One region of the Pseudoalteromonas sp. CF6-2 genome, then DNA from elsewhere that is predicted to be linked to it. Evidence: predicted binding sites of a transcription regulator. Region 1 holds the regulator's gene; each other region holds the start of a gene.
The links. Region 1 encodes sigma-54, which starts transcription at its own class of promoters, with help from an activator protein. Its sites were predicted from a motif close to GTTGGCACGNNNNTNGNNT; they were not measured.

Region 1 (7,625 bases):
AAGAAAACAAGCTTATTGCGTATCAAGAATTAAAAGACAAACTGACTTTGAGCGATGAGCAAATAGCCTATATCGGTGATGATGGCCCTGATTTACCTGTCATGGAAAAAGTAGGCTTTGCGGTTGCTGTAAACGATGCTCACCCACTTATAAAAAGACTCGCTCATTACACCACCATGTTACCCGGAGGGTTTGGCGCTGTGCGAGAGCTTACAGATTTATTAATGCTGGAAAACGCGAAAGCGTTAACAACTGATGGAACCAGCGCATGAATATAGCCCGTATTTTACTGAGTATTGTTTTTGTTTGTTGCATGATCTGGTTATGGTATCCGTACTTTAGCCAACCAACAGGCGCAATAAACAGTGAAGACGAGATAATCGCAACACCGGATTACACCGCCATTGCGCTAAAGCAAACGGCGTATGATGAGCAAGGTAACATCAGCCATAAAGTCGCTGCGGCTAAAATGGAGCTATACCAGCAATTAGGGTTTACTTTTTTTGAACAGCCTATTTTTACCATTTATGGGGATCAACAGGTTTGGCAGGTGAAAGCAAAAGAGGCTACCTTGTACGAAAACGATCAACTTATTTTTGAAGGTGACGTTGTTGCAAAAAATCTAACTCATAATGGCATGATTGAAGATATCAACGCAGAAAATATCAATGTTGATATTGAAAAAATGACTATGTACTCAAAACAACCTGTTACATTAACAGGCCCAAACTTAAAGATTACCGGTAAAGGTTTAAAAGCTGATTTAAAAGCCGAAATCGTCGAGTTAACTAACCATACACGAACCATATACTATGACCAATAAACTTAAAAAATTACTTCTAATCCCAAGCTTATTGATTGCGTTTTCAAGCGCTGCTGCAGACCAAGCGGGTACTCCTATCAGCATTAGCTCAGATCGCCAAGTAGGTCAGTTAAAAAATGGAGTCGGGATTTTTGAAGAAAATGTAGAAATAACCCATGGTAATCGTCGTATTACCGCAGATCGCCTAGAAGCACATGCTGGTGAGGTTGATGGTACTGTTTCACTTATCATTGCCACAGGTAAGCCAGCCTACTTTGAAGAAAAACAAGAAGATGGCACGGTTATGAGCGCCAGTGCAGACGAAGTACGTTACGATGTAGCAAAGCGTTTACTCACTTTAGTTGGCGATGCACAAGTGACACAAGCAGGGCAAAAAGTCAGTGCAAAAAGTATAACTTATGACATGGAACAACAACTCATTAGTGCTGAAAAAGACGAAAATTCAACGGATCGTGTGCATACAATCTTAGTGCCTGTTGATAATAAAAAAGATGATAAAGGCCAGCCATGAGTACATTAAAAGCAGAGCTGTTAGCAAAGAGCTATAAAGGCCGCCAAGTTGTCAAAAATGTGGGACTAGAAGTCGAAGCTGGCAGTATTGTTGGCCTACTAGGCCCTAATGGTGCAGGTAAAACCACCACCTTCTACATGATTGTTGGGCTAGTGCCAAGCGACAAAGGTAAAATTAGTATTGATGACAACGACATCACTTTATTACCCATGCACAATCGCGCTCGATTAGGTATTGGCTATTTACCCCAAGAATCATCCATTTTTAGAAAGTTGACGGTCTACCAAAATCTGATGGCGATTCTTGAAACACGTAAAGATCTTAAAAAACAGCAACGAGAAGAAACACTCAATAACCTGCTTGATGAATTTAGTATTCAGCACATTCGAGATAGCCAAGGTATGGCGCTATCAGGAGGCGAGCGTCGCCGTGTTGAAATCGCGCGAGCATTAGCCGCAGATCCAAAATTTATTCTGCTAGATGAGCCTTTTGCTGGTGTTGATCCAATTTCAGTGTTAGATATAAAGAAAATTATAGAGCATTTGAAAAACCGTGGTATCGGTGTACTAATAACTGACCATAATGTTCGAGAAACCCTTGATGTTTGTGAAAAAGCCTACATTGTTTCTCATGGGGAGCTAATTGCATCAGGCACGCCTGAACACGTATTAGCAGACCAAACCGTACGCGATGTTTATCTAGGCGAGCAATTCAGGTTGTAACCAATACACCACCGACTAGAGCATCTGCTAGACTTACAATAATGACAACATATTGATATTGACTCAAATTAGTATCAATAAATGATTTAAAAAGGATTGTTAGGGATACATGAGGCAATCATTACAGCTGCGCATGGGCCAGCAACTTACAATGACTCCACAACTGCAACAAGCCATTCGCTTATTGCAACTTAGTACATTGGATCTCCAGCAAGAAATACAAGAAGCGCTTGATAGTAATCCTCTACTTGAAGTGGAAGAAGCGGATTACAGTGAAGACGTAATCGGTAAAAACGAACAAAAATCTGACTCTGATGATTCACAAGTCACTGCTACGGCAGAAGAAGCACCAAGTGAGTACGAGCAAGAAAGCAGTGATGCACTCAATAAAGATACCGTTAGTGACGACCTAGCAATGGACGTCACGTGGGATGAGTACATGAGTGCAGCTCCTTCAACCTCTTCAGGGCCAATGCCAGAAGATGAGTCTATTTATCAAGGTGCGTCAACCGAAACTCTCCACGAATATCTGATGTGGCAACTACAGTTGACCCCATTTAGTCCAACTGATGAAGCAATTGCTGTTGCTATAGTCGAAGCTATTGATGACTCAGGTATTTTAACCGTCAGTTGTGAGGATATTGTTGAAAGCTTTAATCAAAACGATGATGAAGAAGAAGAAATAGAACTTGATGAAGTCGAAGCGGTCCTAAAAAGAATACAGCTATTTGATCCTGTCGGCATTGGTGCTCGCAGTTTACAAGAGTGCCTATGTATTCAACTTCGTCAATTCGATGCAGATACACCTTATTTGGCTGAAACTAAAATGGTTTTATCTGAGCACATCGAATTATTAGCAAGTCGCGACTATCGTACTTTGATGAAAAAGACTAAGCTTAAAGAAAACGAGCTAAAAGAAGTCATGACGCTTATCCATAGCTTGAACCCTAAGCCCGCGGATAGCATCGTACGTGAAGAGTCTGAATACGTCATACCCGACGTATCAGTAAAAAAAGTAAAAGGTCGTTGGGTCGTTGAGCTTAACCCTGACTGTATGCCAAAGATCAGAGTGAATAGCCAATATGCGGCTATGTCACGCTCTGTAAAATCAAGCAGCGACAGTCAGTTTATTCGCTCTCATCTGCAAGAAGCTAAGTGGTTTATTAAAAGCTTAGAGAGCCGGAATGATACTTTATTAAAAGTAACGAACTGTATTGTTCAACAACAACAGGCTTTCTTTGAACACGGCCCTGAGGCGATGAAACCGATGGTGCTAAATGATGTCGCTGAAATGGTCGAAATGCATGAATCGACGATTTCACGGGTTACAACGCAAAAATATATGCATACCCCAAGGGGTATTTTTGAGTTGAAATATTTCTTCTCAAGCCACGTCAGCACAGAAAATGGTGGCGAGTGTTCATCAACGGCAATACGCGCTTTAATCAAAAAGCTTATTGCCGCAGAAAACTCAGCGAAGCCATTGAGTGATAGTAAGATTGCAGATATATTGGCTGAGCAAGGAATTAAAGTAGCTAGACGTACAATTGCAAAATACCGAGAGTCTCTAGCAATACCGCCGTCTAATCAGCGTAAAAGCTTGATTTAGACGTTTTACATAGAAGGAAAATGCTTATGCAACTAAACCTAACTGGTCGTCATGTAGAAATCACAGATTCATTAAAAGACTATGTAAACACCAAGTTTGCGAAACTAGAAAGGCATTTTGATCATATTAATAATGTTCATGTCATTTTAGACGTAGAAAAATTAAGTCAAAAAGCAGAAGCAACTTTACATGTAAACGGAGGCGAACTGTTTGCCTCTACAGAGCATCAAGATATGTACGCGGCCATCGACTCGCTAATTGATAAGCTTGATCGCCAAGTAATTAAACACAAAGAGAAATTAGCTCGACACTAAATTATGAAACTTAGTTCACTTACTAGCCAGGACTGCAGCAAAGCTGCGGTCCTTTTTAATAGCAAAAAAAGAATTCTCGAATTTATCAGCGAACTCGCTCATGAGCAGCTTCCTCATCTATCGCAGCAAGATATTCTTAATGCTTTACTCAATCGAGAAAAATTGGGGAGCACAGGAATTGGTAGAGGTATTGCTATTCCGCATGGTCGTATGTCAGGTGCTGATAAACCGCATGCGTTTATTATAGTGAGCGAATCTCCAATTAACTTTGATGCAATTGACAACCGCCCTGTTGATATTTTTGTTGCACTCATCGTACCTGATGGAGACTGCCAACTTCATTTAAAGACCTTATCAACAATTGCTGATAGACTAAAAGACAAAGAATTTTGTAAACAGTTACGCAGCGCTAAAACCGATCAGGAACTGTTTCAAGTTATTGCATCAGAGGCATAAATGGAATTAATTATTATCAGTGGCCGTTCTGGCTCAGGTAAATCAGTCGCTTTACGAGTCCTTGAGGATCTTGGTTATTATTGCGTTGATAATATTCCTGTAAACCTATTACCTTCGCTAGTGCGCAGCGTCTCTGATAATTACGACAAAATAGCAGTCAGTATCGACGTACGTAACCTGCCAAAAGAGCAACAAGAATTTAATGATATTCTTGAATACTTGCCAGGTTTCGCCAATCCAACCTTATTTTACCTTGATAGTGATGATCAAACACTCATTAGACGTTTCTCTGAGACAAGACGTTTACATCCGCTTTCTTTAGATTCTTTACCACTCGATTTAGCAATTAAGCAAGAAAAAATACTGCTCGATGTACTAATTACCCGCGCCGACTTTATGATCGACACAACGGATTTAAGTGTACATCAGCTAGCAGAGTCAATTCGTGAGAAGATTCTCGGTAAAAAAGACAAAAAGCTTATTATTACCTTTATGTCATTTGGCTTTAAGCATGGTATCCCGAAAGAAGCTGACTATGTATTTGATGCACGCTTTTTACCAAACCCACACTGGGAGCCAGATCTTAAGCCACTTACGGGTCTCGACCAACCAGTTAAAGATTACCTTGCAAGCCATAGCATAGTGCAAAAATTCACTTGGCAGATTCAAACCTTTGTGCAAACGTGGTTACCACACCTTGAACGTAATAACCGCAGCTATTTAACGATCGCAATTGGCTGCACAGGTGGACAGCATCGCTCGGTTTACTTAGCACAGACGATTGGTGAAAGTTTCGCGAAAAGCCATGCAAATGTAAAAATTCGCCATCGTGAGCAAGACTTATAATAAGGGCTTTAACATGTATGCTGAAAATACGTTTTTAATTCAAAACAAACTTGGCTTACACGCTCGGGCAGCAACTGTACTTGCACAACTTGCACTTCAATTTGATGCTAAAATTATGTTATATCAAGATGACAAAGAAGCTGAAGGTGACAGTGTACTTGCTCTAATGTTATTAGAAAGCAGCCAAGGTAAAGAAGTACGCGTTGTATGCGAAGGCCCTGATGCAACTGCTGCACTTAATGCAATAGGTGAATTAATAGCACAACGCTTTCATGAGCAAGAATAGCATTTGCTAAGCACGAAAGATTTGCGTTAAACTTAACTTAGGTATTTAAATTCCTCTTAAATATCTTACTTTTAAGTCATTCGTTCATCTTATATAACAAATATTCTTAATATAATGGTTGCTTTAAACGATAACTCAGCAAATTTATTATTGTGCAACTATGCTGTATTTATTTAGCCAGAGCTCACTTTTTTAGTTGTAAGGACGCCAATGCCAGAAGCCTTTGAACAAGATTACCCACTACAACAACTTAAACAGGTGACCAAGTCACTTAATAGTGGTCAATTTGTTCAAGTGCGCGGTATGCTAGCTAAAACAGCACCTTGCGATACAGCACTGTTACTTGAGTCATCTCCTCATAAAATCCGCCGCATGTTGTGGCAACTCGTTGATCCAGATGTACGTGGTGACGTACTTGAAGAGCTTTCAGAAGATGTACGCCTTGGCATTATTGCCCAGATGGAACCTGAGCATATTGCCGCCGCAACTGAGGACATGGACGATGATGACTTAGGTGAAGTACTTCGTAGCTTACCTGATACTGTTTATCAAGATGTTGTCGGGGCTATGGATACGCAAGATAGAGAAAGAGCGACCCAAGCACTTTCTTATCAGGAGCGCTCTGCAGGCGCACTAATGAATAGTGATACCGTCACTATTCGCCCCGATGTCACATTAGACGTTGTACTGCGTTATTTACGTCTACGTGGTGAGCTACCTGAAGGTACAGATGATCTGTACGTGGTTGATAAACATAATTGCTTTTTAGGTGCCTTGTCATTAACAACACTTTTAACCAGCCCATCAGACAAAATTGTTCGCGATTTAATGGATGAAGAATGTGAGTCTATTCTCATTTCGATGGACGAAAGTGATGTTGCTCAACTATTCGAGCGTCATAACTGGATTTCAGCGCCTGTTGTGGATGATAACGCCCACTTGCTTGGTCGTATAACCATCGATGACATCGTTGACGTCATTCGTGAAGATGCAGAGCATAGCATGCTTAGCCTTGCGGGTCTTGATGATGAAGAAGACACCTTTGCACCCGTTCTGAAAAGCTCGCAGCGTCGCTCTATTTGGCTTGGGGTGAACCTATTAACCGCATTGTTAGCTGCCATCGTTGCAAGCTTCTTTGAAAACACCTTAGCAATCTTACCAATCCTTGCGGTACTTAATGGAATTGTGCCTTCAATGGGGGGAGTTGCTGGTAGCCAAACACTTACCTTAGTTATTCGTGGTATAGCCGTTGGCCATATTAATCAAACCAACCAACGCTTTTTATTACTCAAAGAACTCGCGATTGGGGCGCTAAATGGTGTTATTTGGTCGATATTAATCGCCGGTGTTGTCGCACTCTGGCAGTGGGACTTTAAGCTCGGTGCGGTGCTTGCCTTTGCGATGTTTATGAATCTCGTTGCAGCAGGTATTGCTGGTGCGAGCATTCCTTTGATCTTAAAGAAAATGAAAATTGACCCTGCTCTTGCAGGCAGTGTCGTGCTGACCACCGTCACCGATATTGTGGGTATTTTTGCCTTTTTAGGCACCGCAACCTGGTTGTTGATCTAATACCAATTCGCAATAATACTTAATTAAGCGAATTGGTATAAATAAAAACGGCCCTTCTAAGGGCCGTTTTTATTTCTATTTACTTGCACGCTGCTTATTTTTACCAACTCTAGGTTTAGTATTGGCCTTTTTAAACTGGCTAAAACCAGTGTGACGTGTCAGTGCTGCACGGCCTTTACCGCCCTTTCCTTTCGCTGCTTTCTCATTGCGGCTCTCTTCAGGTATCAAGCAATTTGGTCCTTTACCAATTAAGTTCGCCTTACCCATTTTTTTCAGCGCTTCACGGATCATTGGCCAACCTGCTGGATCATGATAACGCAATATAGCCTTATGTAAGCGACGCTGACGTGCACCTTTTGGTACTGGCACTTGTTCAGTATTGTTTTTAATATTGCGCAGCGAGTTCATCTCAGTATGATAAATCGTTGTTGCATTGGCCATGGGTGATGGATAAAAATTCTGCACTTGATCAAGTTTAAAGTCATTACT
Region 2 (7,625 bases), 190 kb from region 1:
AGCCTGTGAGAAACTGTAGCTTTTTTACAATTTTATATATTTTCTTACCCTTTATAGAAACTTCATGTTGTACACTGCAGCTTCAAATTATATCTGAAGGAAAACACATGAAGCAGTTAGTGTGCGTGTTACTTACGCTATCGTTAGTAGCATGTTCATCGGTGACTATCGTGCCTAATAAGGCAGACAAATTAACACGGAATGCTGACTATCAAGACAGTAGACCTTTCTACTTGTGGGGATTGGTGGGTGAACAGCGTGTTGATGTTAAAGCGGTCTGCCAAGATAAAAAAGTAATGCAAATGCAATCCCAGCAAACATTTACAGATGGAGCTTTGGGGTTGGTTACACTGGGTATTTATGCGCCTCACACTGTGAAAGTATGGTGTGAACAATATGGGCAGGAGCAATTATGAAACATGTATGCTTAACTGTAATTCTTGCTGCTGCTTTAAGTGGTTGTACACATATTTATTTTGATAATGGCAGCCCTACCTCAGCAAATAAGGGAGCAGTTACAGAACGTTGGCATCACAATTTTGCTGCTGCGTTGTACGAAGGCTCCAAGCCTGTGGATTTATCAATATACTGTCCTAATTCCGAGTGGCAAAGTGTACATACTTACAAGTCATTCCTTAATGTTGTAGCAGGCGAGGCGGTTAATGAAATAGGTGGGCCTATTTGGTACCCAAAAACAGTGGAAGTAAGCTGTGCTCAGGTACCCTATAAAGCCGATTAATTATTCGTATCGTAAAGCATCAATTGGGTTTAAGCGTGCCGCTTTAATAGCGGGCGCTAAGCCAAACACAATACCAATCAATGAAGTAAAGCCAAATGACAGTATAACTGCCCAACTCGGTATGTAGGCATCTGGCATGCTCGGCACTGATAACGAAATCAGCGACGCGGCGCCATAACCAATCAATACCCTAATTGTTGATTCTTTAGCAATTTATATTGTAACTGTATGTTAACAGGTGTGATGCTGTTAGTTGTGTTATTGTGTAAGCACTGGAATGAGTCGATATTTTTAAGTAAGTAGGTAGTTATGACGAATAACAATAGACGTTGTATTGATGAGTTAGTGTTAGGGTTTTGGCGCTTGTTAGATTGGCAAGTTACGCCACAACAGTGTTTAAGTTTTTTAGAAAATGCAATCGATATGGGTGTTTCACACACCGACCACGCTGACATTTACGGCGAATATGGCTGCGAAGCCGAATTCGGTAAAGTGCTCAAGCTGAAGCCAAGTATTCGTGATGAGATTAAAATAATTACCAAGTGTGGTATCAAGCCCGCATTTGCAAGTTTAGGGTTACAAGGTAAGGCTAACCATTATGATTCCAGTGCTGTGCATATCATTGCCTCAGCGCAACAGTCATTAAAGCATTTCAATACAGATAGGTTAGATGTGTTATTAATTCATCGTCCTGATTATTTAATGAATGCTGATGAAATGGCTGAAGCATTCAATACCCTCAAAGCGAATGGTGATGTGATTGACTTTGGTGTATCTAATTTTACGCCATCTCAACTCAGCTTATTACAATCCCGTTTAGATTTTGAATTGGTTACCAATCAGATTGAGTTTTCGCCTTACGAAATGAAAGCCCTTGATGATGGAACTTTAGACCAATGTCAATTGCTCGATATCAAACCAATGCTTTGGTCACCGTTAGCAGGTGGACGTCTGTTCTCAAGTGATGATGAAAAAGCGATACGTTTACGCGCAGTGTTAGAGCAGGTCGGCACTGAAGTTGGTGCAAGTTCTCTTGATCAAGTGGTGTATGCTTGGTTATTGATGCATCCGAGTGCGCCATCTGTAGTGCTAGGTACGGGTAACATTGAACGCGTTAAATCAGCTGTTGCAGCTAAGGCTCTTAAGATAAGCCGTGAGCAGTGGTATCGTATTTGGCAGGGCTCAACAGGCCACAGTGTTCCTTAAGCTTCTAAACTAGAAAAGGGCCTTGCGGCCCTTCGTGTTGCAGCAAGTAACACATTCTTTTTAAAGTGTAAAATCTACCGCGTAAGCGACATACACTTTCACATCTGTTCCATCAATGTCAGTATCTGAAACGCCTAATGTAAAGCCGTCTTTAGATACCGAAACACCGTAGTCGATGATATTGTCATCACCAATGAAATCACCTGAGTAATGGCCGACATGCAGCGCCAGCTCTGTGCCATTATTTCCTATTGGAAAGCTATAATCGGCATTTAAATACAGTGAATCTCCAAAGTCGGTGCCATCGCCGCTTGCTGCTGATGAAGCTAATACGGCTGCGCCAAACGTGAAGCTACCCATACTAATGCTACCGTAGATCTCTGAAAAGTCTGCATCGGTAAACGAGGCCGCATCTGGGTATGCATAATAGATGTAGCCTACATCGTAGCTAAAGGTTTCATTGATATCGCCGCCAAAACCAGCGTAGAGATCAAGCTCGTAGGTCATATCTTCTGCCCAGCTAGCATTTGATATCCATGTACCCGCATAAAAGCCAGATTCACTTGCGTAATCAATACCACCTTGAATTGCGGCATCACCGCCTGTCTGTTCTTGACCACGCCATAAGTAGTTTGAGGTTGCTGCCGCGTTAGCTGTTACTTCTGCAAAGCTATACGTCGAGCTTAAAGTAAGTAGCGTGAGGGCGCTGGCCGCGACCACTTTTTTTAGTTTTAGCATGTTTTGTATCCTGTTGTTATGTTGATTTTGCCCATTTCAGATTGCAGTCTGGTTATTTGTCGGGGCATTATTTTTATGTGTTGTCTGGATACGATATAGCACTGGTTGTGCCAAGTTAATTTACGGTGGGAATTTTTATGCTTTATTTCTTTTAAAACAGTCTTGTAAGTATTCTTTTGGTTAAAGTTGACTTGTATTTGAATTATTCATGCGCACTTGCATGGTGCAATAAATTTCCTGGTTGCACAATGAAGACGCAACCAGGTTTTTCTTACTTGATAGAGACTTAGCCGAAAATGGCACGCATTAAACTAATGGTTTCTTCAACGCTACGGCCCTTTTCAACTTCACTGATGATTGAATCGCGCTTAGCTTTAATATGTTCAGGGATATCATCACTTGCAAGGGCGCGATCTACCAGTATTTCAGCCGATTCTTTACCGCGGCGTACAGTCTTTTTACCCGCAGAGCTTGTGCTGCTTTTAGGTTTGTTTAGTAACTTAATATAGTTAGAGCTATCAGCAGTCGCTTTGTCTGCATAATAAAAGAAGCTAGGTAACAAGGCTTTAATTTCAACTAGAGATTGTTCAAGTTCATTAGCCGCAGTAGCCATTTTGTACCAAGGCATACTATGAATGGCTTCGACAACATCTTGCCAGTAGCGCTCAAAATCGCGGTTATTTAGCTTCGTAATGCCAAGGGCTGCACAAAGGGCATCAAGTTTACTATTTACGATTGGTGTAAACACGTCAGGTCGACGCATTGCAAGTAAGCGAGTAGCAGGCGCAAGCGTTGGCTTTTCATCGCTGCCATTAAATGCCATGAAGTAAGCAACCATAAAATGCTGATAATGTTCTTGAGTTACTTCACCCTCAAGTGGAATGTGTACAAGAGCCTCATCGAACGCACCAGGTAAATCACTCAACATTTGGTGGAAACCTTTGGCGTTTTTAGTAGAAGCAAACCATTCAACGTCAAAGTTATAGCTGCTTGGATCGAGCGAGGCACTGTGCTTACCTGAAAACGCTAAACGGTCTTCTGGGATCATCTCTTTTAGTGATTGTGATTTAATTGCGGCAATGTAATTAGCTAAGCGTAGTTGCTCATCAAGGGCTACAAGCTCTTTATGCTGTTCGATGAAACTTGCGATAACTGGCCATGGCGCAACTCTTAACGTTTTTAACTGCAAAAAGCTGATTGCAGAAATTAATAAGTCATGAAGTTTTTTAAGTGTCGGTAATTGCTTATCTTCTAATAGATCGTAATTAATGCGATCGCGGCTTGCACTTAATAGCTCATAGCACCAACCTAAAAAGTCTTCAGGGTGGTTTTCTACTTTAACTGCCATTAGATTTAAGCTGATATCAGAGGCTTGCTTGAGGATGTTTTGATAAATTTGACTTTCTTGCTCGCCAAGCGCCATTTTTGACGGTGAAATAAGCAGTTTCTTCATGCTTAATCGATACTCCAGTTTTGACCAAATTAGGTTGTTTAATTTTAGTACACAGGGTGCAAAAACAACAGGGGCGTGCATCATACAGAAGTCACCCCTTAGATGTAACCTACAGTGAAGACTTTTCATTTAATAGTAAAAAGCATGCTTAGATCACCTCGATTGTTCATTAAACTATTTATTTATATTTGTGGGTTATTTTTCTCTGTATATGGCTCTAAGTTATTTCAGCGTTGATTCATATTCTTGTACCTAAGCTTGTTCAAAAACCTTTTTATGGATTGGGCAATGCATTTGCGCCTAACTCCCGCTATGATATGAACATTGTTTGCCCATGTTTAAGGATGATTATGAAAACCCTACTGAAAATTGTTGGTGTCATTTTCGTATTACTGATTGCATTAGTAGTCGCCGCACCATTCCTCATACCTACCGATGCCATATTTAACAAAGTATCGGAGCAAGTAGAACAAACCACAGGTCGTAGTCTGACTATTAATGGCGATAAAAAGCTGTCGGTATTTCCATCATTAAAGCTCGAATTGAATGATGTACATTTTGCGAATATGCAAACTGGCTCGCAAAAAGATATGGCAAGCATGCAGCAACTTGCAATTCGTATTCCTTGGATGTCGTTATTTGGCGGTGATTTCAAACTAGATAAGTTTGTTATTAATGAACCGACAATTTTATTAGAAACCGATAAAAATGGTAAAGCAAACTGGCAGTTATTTGATGCAGTTGCTGAGCGACCACAGACAGAGCAGCAAAAAAGTTCTGGCGCCGTTAACTTACCAGATAACTTTGATATCGAGCTTGGTGAAGTAGCCATTTATGGGGGGACTTTCACCTACCTTGATGGCAAAACAGGGGCAAAACAACAAATAAGCGATTTAGAATTAGCAATCTTATTACCTTCTCTTCGTAAGACTCTTGAGTTAAAAGGCGGTATTACCTATATGGGTGAACGCTTTGACTTAGATGTCACCTTAGATACACCGGTAAAAGCGATTGAAGGCGAAACTTTTAATGTCAGCACTGAGGTTGATTCACGTTTAGTGGATGTGAACTTCAAAGGCGCGATTGCCCAAATGGGTAAAGATGTGCAAGGTCAGTTATCAGTAAGTGGTGACTCAGTTAAAGAGATAGCAAGCTGGCAAGGTGTTGAGCTTAATGCAAAAGAAAATGCCTTTAATGCGTTCAATGTTAAAGGTTCAATGCACTTAAAAGGTGATAAATTTAAGCTCACTGAGTTACTTGCCACCTTAGATGAGCTACAAATTAAAGGTAAAAGCGACATTAACTTAGGGAGTCGCTTAGCTGTGAATGCCGATATTGATTTAGGCATGCTTGATTTGAACCCTTACCTTCCAGAGGGTGTAGCTAAAGAAGAGCAAGCAGAACCAGCCACAGATACGCCTGCACAGCCAATTGTTTGGGATGATACACCAATTGATATGAGTGGCTTAAATGCACTTGATGCAAATATTGTTGTTCGTTCAAGTGGTCTAAAAGCAAATGATATTACACTCGGTGAAAACCAGTTAACGGTGAACCTTAAAAATGCACTAGCAAAAATTAGCTTAGATAAATTTGTTGCTTATGAAGGCAGTGGTAAAGGTGTGATCACAGTCAATGCTAAGCAAACACCCTATAAAATTAGCACTAACTTTGCTTTAGATAAAATTGATGCACAGCCATTACTGACTGATGCAGCAGGTTTCAATAAGCTTATGGGTAAAGGCTCTTTAAACTGGGATCTAGCGACCACAGGACAAAGTCAAAAAGACTTTGTTAATGCATTAGATGGTCAGTTAGCATTTGAGTTTGCAGATGGTGCAATTAAAGGTGCGAATGTGGCAGAGATGGTGCGAAAAGGTAAAGAGCTCATTAAAGGGAACTTAAATGCTGTGTCTGAAGGGTTAGATACTGGTTTCGATAACTCTCAGCAAACAGACTTCTCAGCACTTACAGGTCGCTTCAATTTTACAGATGGGGTAGGGACTAACAATGACTTATCATTACTTAGCCCATTAATTCGCATTACAGGATCAGGTAAAGTTAACTTACCAATGACCAATGTCGATTATCGTTTAGTAACAGGCATTGTTGATTCAATTGAAGGCCAAGGCACGACTGATGACAGTACGGGCTTCAAGATCCCTCTGCGTATAAAAGGTCCTTTCCATGATGTTGGTTTCAAGCTTGACGTTAGTGACGCAGCGAAGGAAGAAGTAAAGGAAAAGGCAAAAGATAAAATTAAAGATAAATTAAAAGGCCTATTCGGAAATTAATAAAACTTTAATACGTAAATCAAAATAGGGCGCATTAGCGCCCTGTTTGTTTTATAATCAATAACAAGTGCTGATATTCCATATAGACCCCTCGACTTAGCAACACGTAATTATAAAATTAATTAAAAAATAACCTACCACTTCACTGTCATTGCTGATACAATTGCCCGCCCTTAAGAGACAACTCGCGTGTTTTTTGAGTGGAATTTAACCGAAATGTCTTGATTTTAAACAAAATTAAGGCGTGTTGTAATATCTACACCGGAGGTCATTAACATGATCCAAATGCAAACTCAGCTGGACGTTGCTGATAACAGCGGCGCTCGCAAAGTGCAGTGTATTAAAGTCCTTGGCGGTTCGCACCGTCGCTATGCAGCGGTTGGCGATATCATCAAAGTTTCTGTAAAAGAAGCAATTCCTCGCGGTAAAGTGAAGAAAGGTGATGTTAAAAACGCAGTAGTTGTGCGTACTAAAAAAGGCGTTCGTCGTCCGGACGGTTCTTTGATCCGTTTCGATAGCAATGCGGCTGTTATCTTAAATGATAACTTACAGCCAATTGGTACTCGTATCTTCGGCCCTGTGACTCGTGAGCTTCGTAATGACAAGTTCATGAAAATCGTTTCACTAGCCCCAGAAGTACTATAAGGAGTCTATCATGGCAGCAAAAATCCGTCGTGATGACGAAGTAATCGTACTAGCCGGTAAAGACAAAGGTAAGCGCGGTAAAGTGCTTTCAGTTGTTACTGAGTCTGGTCGAGTATTTGTCGAAGGCATCAACTTAATCAAGAAGCACCAAAAGCCGGTTCCTCAGCTGAACCAAGCTGGCGGTATTGTTGAGAAAGAAGCGTCTATCGACGTATCAAACGTTGCGATCTACAACTCGGAAACGGGTAAAGCAGATCGTGTAGGTTTCAAGATTGAAGATGGTAAGAAATTACGTATCTTTAAATCTACTGGTAAAACTATCTAATAGTTGGAGTAGAATGATGGCGAAACTGCATGAAGTATATAAAGACAAAGTAGTTGCTGAGCTTCAAGAGAAGTTTGGTTTCAGCTCTGTCATGCAAGTCCCTCAGATCGAAAAGATCACATTAAACATGGGTGTGGGCGAAGCTCTAGCTGACAAGAAGATCCTAGATAACGCTGTTGCGGATCTAGAAGCAATCTCTGGTCAGAAACCTCTAATCACTAAAGC
Region 3 (7,625 bases), 1.4 Mb from region 1:
AATAAGCATATGTGATAAACGAATATCCGCCCCAAAACTAAGCATTTGGCTACCAAGTTTTGTTAGTTTTTCATTTTCATCAAGCGCTTCAAGCATTTTTAAAAGTGCTGTAGCGTGTTTAATTTGCTGTGGGCTTGGTGCATCAAGAAGGTTTAGTTCAGTAATAGCTGCGCCCCACTGCTTAGTTTCAAGCAGTAGTTGGCTAATATCACTTGTTAGAATTTCTGGGGCGTCATGGCTGTTACGACGTTCAAACGTTTGTTTACTACCTAGGCGATATACCACACCAGCTTCTAAACGCCCTGCACGGCCCGCGCGTTGTACCGCAGAGGAACGAGAGATGCTTTGGGTTACAAGTTCAGTTACGCCAGTTTTTAAGTTGAAGCTGGCTGCACGGCGCTTACCGCTATCGACAACAATACGGATCCCTTCAATCGTTAAGCTGGTTTCGGCTACATTTGTTGTCAGCACGACTTTTCGCTTACCTTGTTGTGCAGGAGCTATGGCTGCTTGTTGCTCTCCTTTGCTTTGTTCACCAAATAAAGTAAACACTTCGCAATCATCAGCAAGATCGTTCAATGCCTGTTTTACACGTAGAATTTCTCGCTGACCGGGTAAAAACACCAAAGCACTACCAGTTTGCTCATTGAGTGCTTGCTTAATAACCGCAGGAATATCCTCTAACCATCGGCTTTCATCTATAAGTGGAACATAAATTTCATCAATTGGGTAACTTCGCCCTTCAGATGATATTATTGGGCAATCAAAAAACTCACTGTACCGCTCACCGTCTAAGGTGGCCGACATGAGTAAGATTTTTAAATCGTCTCTAAGGGCCGCTTGCGTTTCAAGCGCAAAAGCGAGGGCTGTGTCTGCGGCAATCGAGCGCTCATGAAATTCATCAAAAATAAGTAAATCGACACCGCTTAACTCAGGGTCATTTTGTAGCATCCGTGTGAGCATCCCTTCTGTCACAATTTCCAGCTTGGTTGCATTACTAATTTTTGATTCACCCCTAATGCGCAAACCAACACTTTCGCCAACGGCCTCATTTTGTAAAGACGCCAAGTATTGAGCAATGTTACGTGCAGCCAAACGCCTGGGTTCAAGCATAACAATCCGCTTGAAGTGGCCTGCTTGCATCAGCGTTAATGGCAGCCATGTTGATTTACCTGCCCCTGGTGGCGCTTGCAGCAAAGCCATAGGGTTATTTTGTATCGTCGTTAACAATGATTGGTAAATATCTTGTACGGGCAGCACGTTTCTTTCTCTTACTTTATTTTTAGCTATTGTAACAAAAAACAGCCGACGACAATGACTCTCCCTTGCAAGAAAAAATTACAGGGTTTTATAAATAACTAAGAACAAATTGCAGTAAAAAATAAACGCCTTATAGATAAAAACAATTATTTACAACAATTTCAACAGGTTAAAAAATTTAACGGTATGGCATATCAATTGCTTTTATAAAAATGAATGTTTAACAAAGTAAGGAGATAATGATGAACAGCGATCGTTTAGAAGGCAATTGGAAAGAGTTAAAAGGTAAAGTGCAACGTAAATGGGGCGACCTTACCAATGATGATTTAGATAGAATCGAAGGTAGCCGTACAGAGCTTGTTGGTAAAATCCAGCAAAAATACGGCAAATCGAAAGAAGAAGCAGAGCGTGAAGTTAATGACTTTGAGAAAAGCCATTAATTTTGCAGCCTAACAAAAGCCGCCATCGGCGGCTTTTGTACTTATTTTGTTAGTGCTATTGCTTGGCCTGCAAGAGAAAACACATTTTTAAGCATTAACTTTAAAATATGCCTGATAGATGCATACGTAAACGAGATTGCTTTGAATGGATAGCCACAAAAAGCCAGCATGTAACCTAAAATTCCCTTCACATCACTTGTATAATTTTTAGAGAGATCGATGCTGTCGGTTAATGCTTTAGCAATTTGATCATAGACGGTAAGCGTATTCGTGTAGTGGTTTTGTATCGCATATAACTTACCTGTATCACGTAAATATGTGATTAATGCAGCGCCTATTTTTCTTGCCCATCTTGAAGTACGGCTGCACTCTAATCGCTTATCATAATCAAGCCTGACTTCTTCTTGAATCCGTTTTTCCATGCCCTTATTGATTGCAGCATAACTTTTAAAATTACTCGCAGTATGTAAGTAGCCTGGCGTCTGGTCTGTCATACTATGGGCTTTTGGAGTAATTGTTGCAGCACCATTTAAAATATATTCTTGCTCCGTATGCATAAATGGCCAGACTGGCACTAAAGGTACGGGGTCGGCGGCATGCACACAGCGATAAACATGGTTATTTGTTGCTGCTTCTGTCTGTATAGCAAAGCTATGATAACCAACTCGTGGAGCACCAAAAGTATAAAGCTTCACATTTGCACCAAAGTGATTTTTTAACCAATTCGCAGCCAAATTAGCCAAAGCACCGCCTAAGCTATGACCCACAACATGTATATTTAGCTTTTTGCTCGCTTTTTTACTAAAAAATTGTTCTAACTGCTTTCTAAATGAGTTAAAGGTGTGATTAAACCCCGCATGCACAGGCTGACTATTACTACAGGTACTCAAACCACAATTAAGGTCAGTAATCACATCTCGCATTTTCGCCGTACCGCGTAACGCTAAAACATAATCACCTTCAAATAGTCCCTTTTTGCCTTTTGCAATACAACCAAATTCAGTTTTATGATTAAACATTCGTTCTAAAACTGAGCCACTCACCCCCTGAACTGGCTCAGACTCCAGCGTAAAAAGAGAATTAACTCGTTCAACGTAAGGGTTGGTAGCTATTAAAGGTTGTTTATCTAATAGTTCATATGCAATTGCAGCGAAGTTAGCCGCAATTGCAGGACTTAAAGTCTTCATTTTCATTTCCTTATAATTTTGATTTTGAAACCTTAATCTTCTTCAATCTCAGAAAGATCGAAATAATCACTTTGCTCTAAAATCTCAAAATCTTTATCCCAACGCCCAATACTGACGGCTTCAAATGTATAGCCTTCAACTTTTGTGTTCTCAAATTTAAAAAGTACTTTATCACTAGAAATATCTGCAACTAAACATCCTAGCTTCTTGGCATATTCTTCACGATAACTAAAACCTGACAATCTTGCCCCCCATAAGCAGTACTCTTTACTCTTATGTGTTAAAAGAAGTGACTGGGAAGTAAAAATTTCTGCAAATGGCACTGCGGGTTGATTAGAGCGAATATTGGTTTCAGGAAATGAAAAGCCGCCTTTATCATCGGTATAGGCAAAATCTTCTACATATTTTCCATCAGAGAAACGAAGCCTTCTTTCTATTTTTGCGTTTACTAAAGGTTTACCATTTTCACTAACTTGACCTTTAACTTCGGGGCATAGGTGTACCTTGTATGCACCAAAATAGTTACCCAACTTCTTAAATGATTCTAAGAGTGACATTAAAAATGAGCCTCAAAACAGGCTGTGAACTTAACGGGAAGAAGATGTTGATGATATTCCTTATCTTGACTCACTATTCACATGCCCTTGTAAATAATGAGCACATAGTACACAACTCAGCGATGAAAAAAAATAGTATCATTGTAAATAATTGTGCCGCAAAACTATGCCAAGCAGATTAGTCTTTAGGTATTTTGCTTTTTAAAACTTGCTTTAAAATTAATATTGAGAGTTTTTTAAAGGAAATAAGTTAACGCTATGATGAGGCTTAAGTGTTATGACTGACACTCTTCATCATCAGATTCAATTTCCGATAATCCATAGTATGAGTCAAGATCTATAACTTCAAAGTCCTCATCCCAACGAGCTATACCACCAGCACTTAGTTTATAACCTTCGACTTCATCATTTCTGAAAAAGAAAGATACTTTTTCATCAGATATATCTGCTTTCAAACAACTTAATTTTTTAGCATATTCATTGCGATACCTTGTACCTGACAATCTCGATGTCCATAAAATATATTTAGTGCCTTCATAAATAAGCGTTATGATTTGAGATGTAAAAAGCTCTGCAAATGGCACTGCGGGTTGGTTAGAGCGAATATTGGCTTCAGGAAAAGAAAAGCCGCCTTTGTCATCAGTATATACATAGTTTTCTACATGTTTTCCGTCAGAGAAACAAAGTAGCCTTTCTATTTTTGCGTTAATTAAAGGTTTGTCATTTTCACTCACTTGGCCTTTAACTTCGGGGCATAGGTGTACCTTGTATGCACCAAAATAGTTACCCAACTTCTTAAATGATTCTAAGAGTGACATTAAAAATGAGCCTCAAAACAGGCTGTGAACTTAAGAAGAAGATGTTGATGATATTCCTTATCTTGACTCACTATTCACATGCCCTTGTAAATAATGAGCACATAATACACAACTTAGTGATAAAAAGTAGCATCAGTAAAAATAATTGAGTCGGCGAGGCTTATTAGGCTGGCTCGTGTTTGGCCAAATCAGGCTCAGCAACTGTTTGGTTTTTACCTTGAGATTTTGCTTTGTATAGTCGCTTATCAGCAATATTTAAGCATTGATCAATACTGTCCACTAGAGTTCGCTGATACAAACCAATACTTAAACTCACATTGAAGGAATGCTTACCACTTTTAAATGTATTATTTGCGAGTTGTGTGTGTATTTCATCAGCAACGTTTCGTGCGCGAAGTTCATGCCCTTTTGGGATTACAATTAAAAACTCTTCACCACCCCAACGCGAATTAATGTCTTCATCGGTACACACTTTCTTAAAGATATCGGCAATAAAGATAAGCACTTCGTCACCCACTTGGTGACCATAGGTGTCATTCACTTGTTTAAAGTTATCAACATCAATTAAAAGAAACACGGCGCCCTCTGCAAAGCAACGACTTTGCATACACTCTGTCGCATAACGTCGGTTTGATAAACCGGTCATGGCGTCGGTGCGGGCCAGCTTTTTGTTTATTTTAAGCTGTGCTATGAGCTCACGACTGTACTTATTTCGGTAATACTCATAGAACGCGCCAAGTATACATAAAATTGAAAAGCACAGCATAACTCGTGTAGGAAAGTAATGACTTGGATAACTGTAATAACCCAATTTGTCCGTGTAATAAAAGAGAGTTGAAATCACACAAGCAAGCACGATTAAGTCTATCGCTCCGCGCTTTAAGCCACGAATAAAAAAGGTCACAGGCGAGGCAATAAATAACCATAAAGGACCTGTACCATGATTACCGCCAGACACTATCAAAAAGCACATAATCGCATATAAGGTGTAAAGCATCAGAATAGCAATTGTATGGTCACGATTTTTGATTATAAACGGACTGGCAAATACACCCACAGCAACCACTAGCATACTACTAAGAAGGGTGTAGCCATCTAAGTAACTAGTAATAGACATAAAAAAAGAGGTAACAGCCCCAATGAATGCAAATACACGTAAAAACAGTGCTTTATCTTGCTGACTTGCATTGACTGTATCGATCACACTTTTGCCTTGCGTTTATTATTGCTTATTCCTAAATAACTTTAACACAAATATCTAATAATGAAGGCGTAATACAGCTTTTCACATGCTAAATGCTTAACAAAAAGAATAAAGTATTAAAAATACCGACCTTTTTGTTCATTAAGGCTAGGTTATTTTTACCTTAAACAGGAGCAAAGTTTCTATAAATTAACTACTTATAGCACTATCAAAACTGAGAGCTAGGCGAGTAAGAGGTTAGCCATGTTTATATGGCAGATTATTTTAACTACGACGAACGGCTGCATGCGCGACTAGCTCATCAAGTTGATTCTGATGCTGACGAGCCTGTTTTTGCTTTGTCTGATATGCTTTTTTAGCAATTACGCCCTCTAACCCCTTCGTGAATGAAAGTTGTTGGATACAAGCATGTTGTTGCCGTGATTGATCGCCTTGTAGCTGCGTTACTCGTTCGGCCTGCTGCTGCGATAGCCCATGCAGAATGTGTTTCATGCCTGCTAAATTTTGCAAACCAATTGCATTACCCATCTGGTTGTTTGTTTGCATTTCGTCGATAAATTGCTTTAGTTGGGCTAGTCGCTGTTGCTCTACTTCGGTTTGTTGTTTTAGAACTGCCTGCTCAGAGAGCATGTTATCAAGCTTCTCTTGTTGCATGTCTTTAAACTTATCTAGCATCATGTTTTCCTATTAACTGCGAAAGCTGTTGATTTGTAGTCGCAAAGTCTGCTTTTTCATTTAATGATTGGCATAAGAATGCTTCTATTTGTGGATACAAGTGTACAGCTAAATCCAATTCAGCATCTTTCCCTGCTTGGTAGGCACCAAGCGGTATTAATTCATGTACTTGTAGGTATCGACTGTAGAGCTTTTTAAGCTTATAACAAAAGGCAAGCTGCTCAGAGGAGACAATGTTAGGCATAACACGGCTTATAGATGCGCCAATATTAATAGCTGGATAATGACCTTTTTCTGCAAGCGTTCGGTCCAATACAATGTGGCCATCTAAAATAGCCCGCGCATTGTCCGCAATTGGGTCTTGCTGGTCGTCCCCTTCTGCTAATACCGTGTAGATCGCAGTCATTGAACCTTTACTTTTTTCACTGTTTCCAGAGCTTTCAACTAACTGAGTTAGCTTACTAAATACCGATGGCGGATACCCCTTAGCGACAGGCAACTCGCCAACCGCAAGGCCTATTTCTCGCTGTGCTTGCGCATAGCGAGTCAAAGAGTCCATCAATAACAGAACATTTAAATCTTGGTCACGATAAAAAGCAGCCAGTTGATGACTTAACTCCGCCGCTTTTGCTCGCAGAAGCGGTGAATCATCAGCAGGGGAAGCAATTACGATGGCCTTTTTGAGCCCTTCTGGACCAAGACTTTGTTCTATAAATTCTTTCACTTCCCAGCCACGCTCACCAACTAGAGACACGATTACAACGTCTGCACTGGTAAAGCGAGTCATCATGGCCAGTAGCTTACTTTTACCGACACCTGAGCCTGCAAAAAGCCCTAAACGCTGCCCTTTTCCAACGGTAAAAAGACCGTTTATTGAACGGACTCCTACATCCAAGGGTTCGCTCACCCCTTTACGCTGCAATGGATTTAAAGAGGGTTGTTTTTTTAGAACGCAATCAGCTCCTAAATCAACACGACTTAAGTTACCTAAATCATCTATCGGTTGCATTTGTGCATCAATTACTCTTCCGAGTAAAGACATATCAACCTTTATCGCTTGTGTATCAGCAACAGCTCTGACTCTCGCACCTGCGTATAAACCATCTGCTTTATTTAGTAGCATCAAGAACGCTTTGGTATCATCAAAACCAATCACTTGAGCGTCATTCCACGTGCCATCAATGCTCTCGACTTGGTATTTTTTTGCCATTAAAAACTGCCCGCCGACAGCTGTTAATGTCATACCATTGACTCTTACAAGACGACCGTAACTTTGGATTAAAGGCGGGGCTGTCAGCTGTTTTGTAGCAGTATTAAGAACATGAGATAACACGGTATTACTCATGAATAACTTGACCGTTTAGAAGGGCTGGCGTTATATCAGCAAGTACAGCATCTAAACGCTCTGAAAGAGACAAGCTATGGCTTTGCTCACTAGAAATAAGCTTTACACTGCCGCTTGCAAGTTGAGGCTCAAAACTCAC
Region 4 (7,625 bases), 440 kb from region 1:
CACTGCGGATACACCCGCAGCCCCCACCAGAGGGTTAATCGGCGATTTAGAAAACTTATTCAGACCTTTTGCCATAAACACGCCTGATGCTGTACCAATAGCAAAGGCCAAAGCACCTAATACCAAGATACCAATAGTTTCTACAGTTAAGAACTTATCTGCAGCAAGTTTAGAACCAACAGCAAGACCTAAGAAAATCGTAGTGATATTAATGATCTCGTTTTGTGCACTATTACTTAAACGATCAACTACACCGGATTCACGCATTAAATTACCTAAACAAAACATACCAACAAGTGGCGTCGCTGCAGGTAAAAATAAAATCGTCAGACTGAGTACCATCAATGGAAAAATGATTTTTTCTTTTTTTGATACAGCACGTAGCTGCGGCATTTGAATTTCACGCTCTTCTTTTGTTGTTAACGCGCGCATAATTGGCGGTTGGATAATAGGCACCAATGCCATATATGAATACGCGGCAACAGCGATTGCTCCCAGTAAATCAGGCGCAAGTTTCGAGGCTAAGAAAATAGCGGTTGGTCCATCAGCACCACCAATAATGGCAATCGCCGATGCATCTTGCAGTGAAAATTCAAAGCCTGGAATAAAGTTAAGTAAAATGGCGCCAAATAACGTCGCAAAAATACCAAATTGTGCCGCTGCTCCCAGTAACAACATACGTGGATTTGCAATAAGCGCGCTAAAATCCGTTAGTGCACCCACCCCCATAAAAATCAGCAATGGGAACACGCCAGAATCAATACCTATGTGATACACATAGTACAATAAGCCACCGGGGTCTGATAAACCAGCCACTGGAATGTTTGTTAAAATAGCGCCGAAGCCAATAGGCAGTAAAAGCAATGGCTCAAAACTACGAGCAATCGCTAAATACAGTAGCAAGCAGCCAACTGCAATCATGATCAGTGCAGGGAAAGTAAAGTTTGCAATCCCCGTTGCATGCCAGAGGTTTAATAATCCATCCATCCCTAGCCTCCTAAGCAAGTGCAATCATGGCGTCGCCGGTAGCAACTGAGTCACCTTCCGCAACTAAAATATCAGCCACAGTACCGTCATGAGCGGCACGTACTTCGGTTTCCATTTTCATTGCTTCCATAATGATAACGACATCACCTTGATTTACAGTTTGCCCAGGTTTTACTTTGATTTTAAAAATATTACCTGCCAGTGGCGCATTGAGTGTTTCGCCAGCTGACGCTGATGCAGATTGTGGTATTAACTCACTGTCTTTAAGTGCAACCTCTTTAAGCTCGCCACCTTTAGCAACAACAACATCGTAAACTTTACCATCTACTTTCACACTGTATTGCTCAGCTTGAACCTCACCATTTGAAGAAGGTGTTGTTGATTGATCAGATTTAGCTTTTTCACCAGTCGGCACAGGTTCGAAGGCATCAGGATTATGACGATTTTTAAGAAATTTCAAGCCTATTTGTGGGAATAAAGCATAGGTAAGCACGTCATCAATCACGTCATCAGCCAACTCTAAACCCTGCTCTTTAGCTTCTTTTAATAATTCAGCTTCAAGTTTTTCGAGTTCGGGTTCAAGTTTATCAGCAGGGCGACACGTAATTGCTTCGCTTCCGTCTAAAACACGCTCTTGAAGTTCTTTATTCATCGGCGCTGGGGTTGCACCATACTCACCTTTAAGTACACCTGCGGTTTCTTTAGTAATCGTTTTATAACGCTCACCCGTTAATACATTTAGAACGGCTTGCGTACCAACTATTTGTGAGGTTGGTGTTACCAGTGGAATATACCCTAAATCTTCACGTACACGCGGGATCTCTAAAAGCACTTGATCGAGTTTATCCGCAGCACCTTGTTCTTTCAGCTGGTTTTCCATGTTAGTTAACATGCCGCCTGGTACTTGTGCTAATAAGATACGGCCATCAACCCCTTTTAGGCTGCCTTCGAAAGCGGCATACTTTTTACGCACATCACGAAAATAAGCGGCAATTTCTTCTAACTGATTAAGGTTAAGACCAGTATCTCGCTCGGTTCCTTCAACAATCGATACTATTGTTTCTGTTGCACTGTGGCCATAGGTCATACTCATTGATGAGATAGCCGTATCCAACATATCAATGCCTGCATCAATCGCTTTTTGGTAAGTTGCTGTACTTAAACCCGTTGTAGCATGACATTGCATCGCGATAGGAATAGACACCGTCTCTTTTAGACCTTTGATCAGCTGTTCACAATCGTAAGGTTTTAATAATCCCGCCATATCTTTAATACAAATAGAATGACAACCCAGCTCTTCAAGCTGTTTAGCAAGCTTAAGCCACATATCGAGAGTATGCACAGGGCTCACCGTATATGAGATCGTTCCTTGCGCATGTGCGCCCACTCTAACCGCAGCCTTTATGGCTGTTTCAAGATTACGTACATCATTCATTGCATCAAAAATACGAAATACATCAACACCATTTTTATGTGCACGCTCGACAAACTTTTCTACTACATCATCAGCGTAGTGGCGATAACCTAATAAATTTTGTCCACGCAGCAGCATTTGTTGCTTGGTGTTTGGCATCGCCGCTTTAAGTTCACGAATACGCTGCCAAGGATCTTCGCCCAAATAGCGAATACAAGAATCAAACGTTGCGCCCCCCCATGACTCTATAGACCAATAACCCGCGTTATCGAGTTTCTCAGCCATAGGTAACATGTCATCTAAGCGCATGCGTGTTGCTAACAATGATTGATGTGCATCACGTAAAACTAGTTCGGTTAATTTTAATTTAGCCATTTTCAGCTGCCCCATTATTTTTGTTTATTTCTGAATTGAGCGATTGCAGCGCTAATAGCTGCGATGTGTGCTTGCGGCACCCCCTGCTGTGAGTGTATTTTTGCAGCTCGCACGGGCTCATTGCTGTTAGGTTCATCAAAACGATTCATCAGCCTAGACATTAAGGTCACGGCTGAAATCAAAATAGTTAAAAATATAAATACACCGATCATGCCCGTAATCATCAAGCTGGCCGCGGTTGAGAGTAACCCACCTATATCCATACTGCCCCCTCGCACTGTTATAAATAAAAAATCAATATAGTTAAATAAATATTCAACATAATAACAAACACATTCAATTTGTATAGCATCTTGTAAATTGGTAAAACCAATTTAATTTAAAATAACATGTAAAACACAAAATTAACAACCATAAAGGGAGCACATTAACAGCCGAATATAGATGATAAAAATACTCGATATAGTCATAAGTTATAAAGGTGATATGGTCGATTTTAAATAAAACCACGCTAACACAGGCTCTTGGGTGTATAAAAACACCGACAAGATAAATTGGTCTTACCAAAGAAAGATTTATAAGGGGTGTTATTTTACTCATTTAAGTTGAAAAATAATCACTATGAATAAGTTACAGGCTAATTCGTAAAAGTTACCAAAAGAAAAAATTCTACAACATCAAAAAAACAGTAAGTCGTTGAAATTACTTAACATTTAATAGTGGCATAGAACTAGCTTTAATCATACCAACCGAAACGAAAAATTATTAGCCAAGGAGATCACTATGTTACGCTGGACAATCACTTTTTTAGTAATCGCGTTAATCGCTGCAGTGTTAGGTTTTGGCGGTATTGCAGGAGCCGCAGCAGGAATTGCTAAAATTATCTTTTTTATATTTCTTGTTCTACTTGTTATTTCGCTGGTATCAGGTGCGCTTAGAGGCAACACCCCCAGATAACAACCGAACAACGTTTATAGATTAATTTACACTATTATAAGGAATTTAATTATGAAAAGTTCAACTTTAAAAGCCGCTACTATCGCCCTATTTTCAGGTCTTTTCATCATGGGTTGTGAGGATAACACAGCTGAAGATGCAGGCGAGCGCATTGATGAAGCAATTACTGATACACAGAATGCTGTAGAAGATGCTTGTGAAGAAGTTAAAGAAGGCGTAAACGCAAAAGAAACTAACTGCTAATCCTTCTATACACATTACCAACCAGAAAAGCGGCCTAAGAGCCGCTTTTTTTTATGATTTTCATTCTACCCCTCACCAAAAAACAATAAAATTTCAATATTTATACATTTTCTTATCAAAAACTACACATTTACCTAGGTTGTGTACTAATCTAAACATGCTAAGAATGGATATCGAGTAGTAATCCATTGTTTTCTAGCCAACTATAATTAAATATTGGGAGATAACAATGTTAAAAAACAAACTATCAAATGCTGTAAAGCTGGCGATTAGTACAGGGGTTGTTTCTACAGCTCTTATATACGCACCAATAAGTGCAGCAGAAGAGACAAGCGACGCAAAAAAAGATCTCGAAGTAATTTCAATTACGGGTAGTCGTATTAGACAACCGGGCGCTGTTTCTGCAAGTCCAATTGTCTCAATCGGAGAAAAAGAATTAGGTTACCAACAAGAGCCTGAAGTAGAACAAATACTAAGAACTTTACCTTCAACAATACCTGGCGATGGTAGTAACGTAAATAATGGCTCTGGCGGTGCAGCCACTATTAACTTAAGAGGTTTAGGATCGCAACGTTCACTTGTTCTAATGAATGGACGTCGGATGATCCCATACAACTACAATGGCTCAGTTGACAGTTCGACAATTCCAACAGCACTGATTGAACGAATTGATATTATCACTGGTGGTGCGTCAGCTGTATATGGTTCTGATGCGATTGCAGGTGCGGTGAATGTTGTATTAAAAGAAGACTTTCAAGGTGTTGATTTAGATCTTAAACACTCTCAAACCGGTGACAATGATGGTGACAAAAACAGTATAGCCTTAACAATAGGTTCTAACCTAGAAGATGATAAAGGTAACGTTGTACTCTCCCTTGGCTGGAGTCAACGTGACCAAATACTACTTGGTGACCGTCCTTTAGGTTTACTTGGTATTGAAACGGCTACCGGTGCTAACTATGAACAATTCTTAAACGGTGAACCACCGGTTCCAGCTCCAGCAGATTGTAGTGGCCCTAACTCGGTTGAAAGTGGTGGCTCAACAACCGCATTTCCTACACGATTTGCAATCGTTGGCGCAGGTACAACAGGCTCAGGTCAGTTTAGAAATGATGGTACATTGCAACCAGATACATGTAGTGTATTTAACTTCAATCCATATAACTTTTATCAAACACCTTCAGAGCGTTATTCAGCAACCGCAATCGCTAAATATAACTTAACTGATGATCATAAAGTATACTCAAGCTTTAACTACACCAATACCAGTGTTGATACACAAGTAGCACCATCAGGTACATTTGGCTCAAGCTTTAATTTACCTTTAGCAAACCCGTTAATTGGTGATCAAGCGAGGCAATTTATGATCGATGGAGCTTCCGCAGCATTGGCTGCTGGTAGCTTAAATGATAGTAACTGGCAAGATGTTAACGGTAACGGCATTGTAGATAGTGAAGACTATCTAAAAGTGCAATTACGTCGTAGAACATTAGAATTAGGTGCTCGTACAGAACGATTTGACAGTACTCAGTTCCAAATTGTGACTGGTGTAACAGGTTTCTTCCTAGATGACTGGGAATATGATGTTAGCTATCAGTATGGTGAATCTAACCGAACAACTGTACGTGGTGGTTATACAAACCTAACCAATATTCAAAACGCATTAGACACAACGGATGGTGTAACCTGTAAAAATGGTGATTCCAGCTGTGTGCCAATTAATCTATTTGGTGGCTTTGGTACCATCACTGAAGAAATGGCAGGCTATGCACAAGCAATTGCCCTTCAACAACAAAAGTACAGCCAAGAAATTTTCACCGCAACCGTTAATGGTGCAATCGAGTTTATCGAAATCCCAGGTGCTGGTGCGCCACTTTCGATGAGTTTTGGTTATGAAAATCGTCGCGAAAAAGGCTTATTTGAGCCTGATGAATGTTTAAAACTTGCCCCTGCTAGTTGTCAAGGTGGTGCAGGTGGTAACCAACTGCCTATCACGGGTGGCTTTAAAGTAGATGAGTTCTTCTTAGAAGGTTACTTACCTGTGTTAGACGGCCTACCGGGTGCTGAAACTCTTGATGTAGAGTTTGGTTTCCGCTGGGCTGACTACGATACAGTAGGTAGCAACGAAACATGGAAACTTGGCTTCAACTGGCGTCCAGTTAGCGATGTACTTATCCGTGTTATGCAACAACAAGCAACGCGTGCACCTAACGTTGGTGAAATCGCTTCACCTGTTGTAACAGGCTTAGACAACGCGCTACAAGATCCATGTTCTGTTGCTAACGCCGCTAACATTGATGCCTCGCTAAGACAGCTTTGTATCTCAACAGGTATGACTGACGCCCAAGTTGGTAACGTACAAGATGTAATCTCTGGCCAAGTACAAGTCATTAGTGGTAGTGATCCTGCTAACCCACCAGGTGCTGAAGAAGCAGAAACATTCACTGCGGGTATTGTTTGGACACCTGAATTCAGTGCTGTTGAAAACTTCACAATTACACTGGATTACTATGATATTGATATCGATGACATCATTGGTGAGTTCTCAGCTCAAGAAATTCTTGATGCCTGTTACGTACTAGGTGATGCTAACGAGTGTGCGAAGATCAACCGTATCGGTGGCGACTTAACTATCGCGGGTGCGGGTATTGAGCAATTTACCACCAACTTAAAAAATCAACGTGCCGAAGGTATCGAACTTGGTTTCAACTTTGGTATTTTGCTTGATGACATGGGAGAGTTGCAATTCTCAGGTAATATTAATAAATACCTAACGCAAGAGTCGCAAAGCTCTGATACTGCACGCATTATTGACTGTAAAGGTTTTTACAGCACAAGTTGCGACCCTGTCTCTGAATTACGCTGGGTACAACGTACTAGCTGGATTTGGGAAGATCTAACCGTGTCACTACAATGGCGTCACATTGATGGTGTAGATATCGAGCCAATCGAAGCGCCAAATGTTTTTGAAGAATTCAGAAGCATCGAAAGCTATGATTATTTTGACTTATTCGCCAGCTACCATGTTACTGACTACATGAATGTTACATTCGGTATTGATAACATGTTTGAAAAAGAGCCACCTGTGGTTGGTAATGAAGCAGGTGATACTAGTTCAAACTCTGGTAACACATTCCCAAGTAACTATGACGTACTTGGTCGTCAATTTAAAATGGGTATTAAACTCAAATTTTAACTTTCTAAGAGCGGCCTAACGGCCGCTCATTTTATTTACATGTCGCTGTTAACGCTTTACCCGTTGCAACACTGGTTATTTGCCAATCCCCATCTTCTAGTTTCACACTTGCGATGTCACTAACTACATAATCACCTGGCACGTTTAATCGCGTTAAATTTTCTGTGAGCTGTTGATAACAAAATGGCCCTGTATCTCCATGCATAATGAGCACAGGTTTTTTTGCAAATTTAGCAAATTGGGAAAAAGCATCGCGGTAGACTTTAAATGCATCACAGTTTGAGCGCAGTGTCGCAGTGCATGCTGATTTATTCGTTGCATTGTAAATATCAGCTTGAAAGCCAATGACATACGCTTTAACGCTTTGGTTATTTAAGCCCCGCTGCAACCACTCTAAGTTTAGCCTGTCGCGTTTATCTGCTGCATCCAAAGCATCATTTTTATCACTTTTCA

Region 2: L3Q70_RS15340 (TorF family putative porin) is a predicted target of sigma-54. The motif match lies at 2,780-2,798, and genes of this name have one in related genera.
Region 3: L3Q70_RS04265 (CsbD family protein) is a predicted target of sigma-54. The motif match lies at 1,446-1,464, and genes of this name have one in related genera.
Region 4: L3Q70_RS12410 (DUF1328 family protein) is a predicted target of sigma-54. The motif match lies at 3,495-3,513, and genes of this name have one in related genera.

Annotation. Positions count from the first base shown of each region.
Region 1 covers NZ_CP091442.1:3,109,676-3,117,300, forward strand. The annotation lists gene kdsC (3-deoxy-manno-octulosonate-8-phosphatase KdsC) at 1-272, shown strand, start outside; gene lptC (LPS export ABC transporter periplasmic protein LptC) at 269-823, shown strand; gene lptA (lipopolysaccharide transport periplasmic protein LptA) at 813-1,334, shown strand; gene lptB (LPS export ABC transporter ATP-binding protein) at 1,331-2,056, shown strand; gene L3Q70_RS14385 (RNA polymerase factor sigma-54) at 2,166-3,665, shown strand; gene hpf (ribosome hibernation promoting factor) at 3,692-3,979, shown strand; gene ptsN (PTS IIA-like nitrogen regulatory protein PtsN) at 3,983-4,435, shown strand; gene rapZ (RNase adapter RapZ) at 4,436-5,281, shown strand; gene L3Q70_RS14405 (HPr family phosphocarrier protein) at 5,295-5,567, shown strand; gene mgtE (magnesium transporter) at 5,778-7,136, shown strand; gene L3Q70_RS14415 (YgiQ family radical SAM protein) at 7,212-7,625, opposite strand, start outside.
Region 2 covers NZ_CP091442.1:3,300,885-3,308,509, reverse strand. The annotation lists gene L3Q70_RS15360 (Bor family protein) at 108-416, shown strand; gene L3Q70_RS15355 (hypothetical protein) at 413-739, shown strand; partial or broken gene L3Q70_RS15350 (multidrug ABC transporter substrate-binding protein) at 740-928, opposite strand; gene L3Q70_RS15345 (aldo/keto reductase) at 1,049-1,945, shown strand; gene L3Q70_RS15340 (TorF family putative porin) at 2,006-2,683, opposite strand; gene L3Q70_RS15335 (hypothetical protein) at 2,970-4,136, opposite strand; gene L3Q70_RS15330 (AsmA family protein) at 4,487-6,430, shown strand; gene rplN (50S ribosomal protein L14) at 6,707-7,075, shown strand; gene rplX (50S ribosomal protein L24) at 7,086-7,400, shown strand; gene rplE (50S ribosomal protein L5) at 7,417-7,625, shown strand, end outside.
Region 3 covers NZ_CP091442.1:901,316-908,940, reverse strand. The annotation lists gene hrpB (ATP-dependent helicase HrpB) at 1-1,260, opposite strand, end outside; gene L3Q70_RS04265 (CsbD family protein) at 1,503-1,700, shown strand; gene L3Q70_RS04260 (lipase family protein) at 1,742-2,887, opposite strand; gene L3Q70_RS04255 (DUF4198 domain-containing protein) at 2,920-3,444, opposite strand; gene L3Q70_RS04250 (DUF6795 domain-containing protein) at 3,720-4,262, opposite strand; gene L3Q70_RS04245 (GGDEF domain-containing protein) at 4,426-5,466, opposite strand; gene L3Q70_RS04240 (hypothetical protein) at 5,731-6,144, opposite strand; gene L3Q70_RS04235 (FliI/YscN family ATPase) at 6,131-7,486, opposite strand; gene L3Q70_RS04230 (FliH/SctL family protein) at 7,479-7,625, opposite strand, start outside.
Region 4 covers NZ_CP091442.1:2,667,645-2,675,269, forward strand. The annotation lists gene L3Q70_RS12395 (sodium ion-translocating decarboxylase subunit beta) at 1-987, opposite strand, end outside; gene oadA (sodium-extruding oxaloacetate decarboxylase subunit alpha) at 998-2,776, opposite strand; gene L3Q70_RS12405 (OadG family transporter subunit) at 2,791-3,039, opposite strand; gene L3Q70_RS12410 (DUF1328 family protein) at 3,560-3,733, shown strand; gene L3Q70_RS12415 (hypothetical protein) at 3,785-3,976, shown strand; gene L3Q70_RS12420 (TonB-dependent receptor) at 4,206-7,172, shown strand; gene L3Q70_RS12425 (hypothetical protein) at 7,204-7,625, opposite strand, start outside.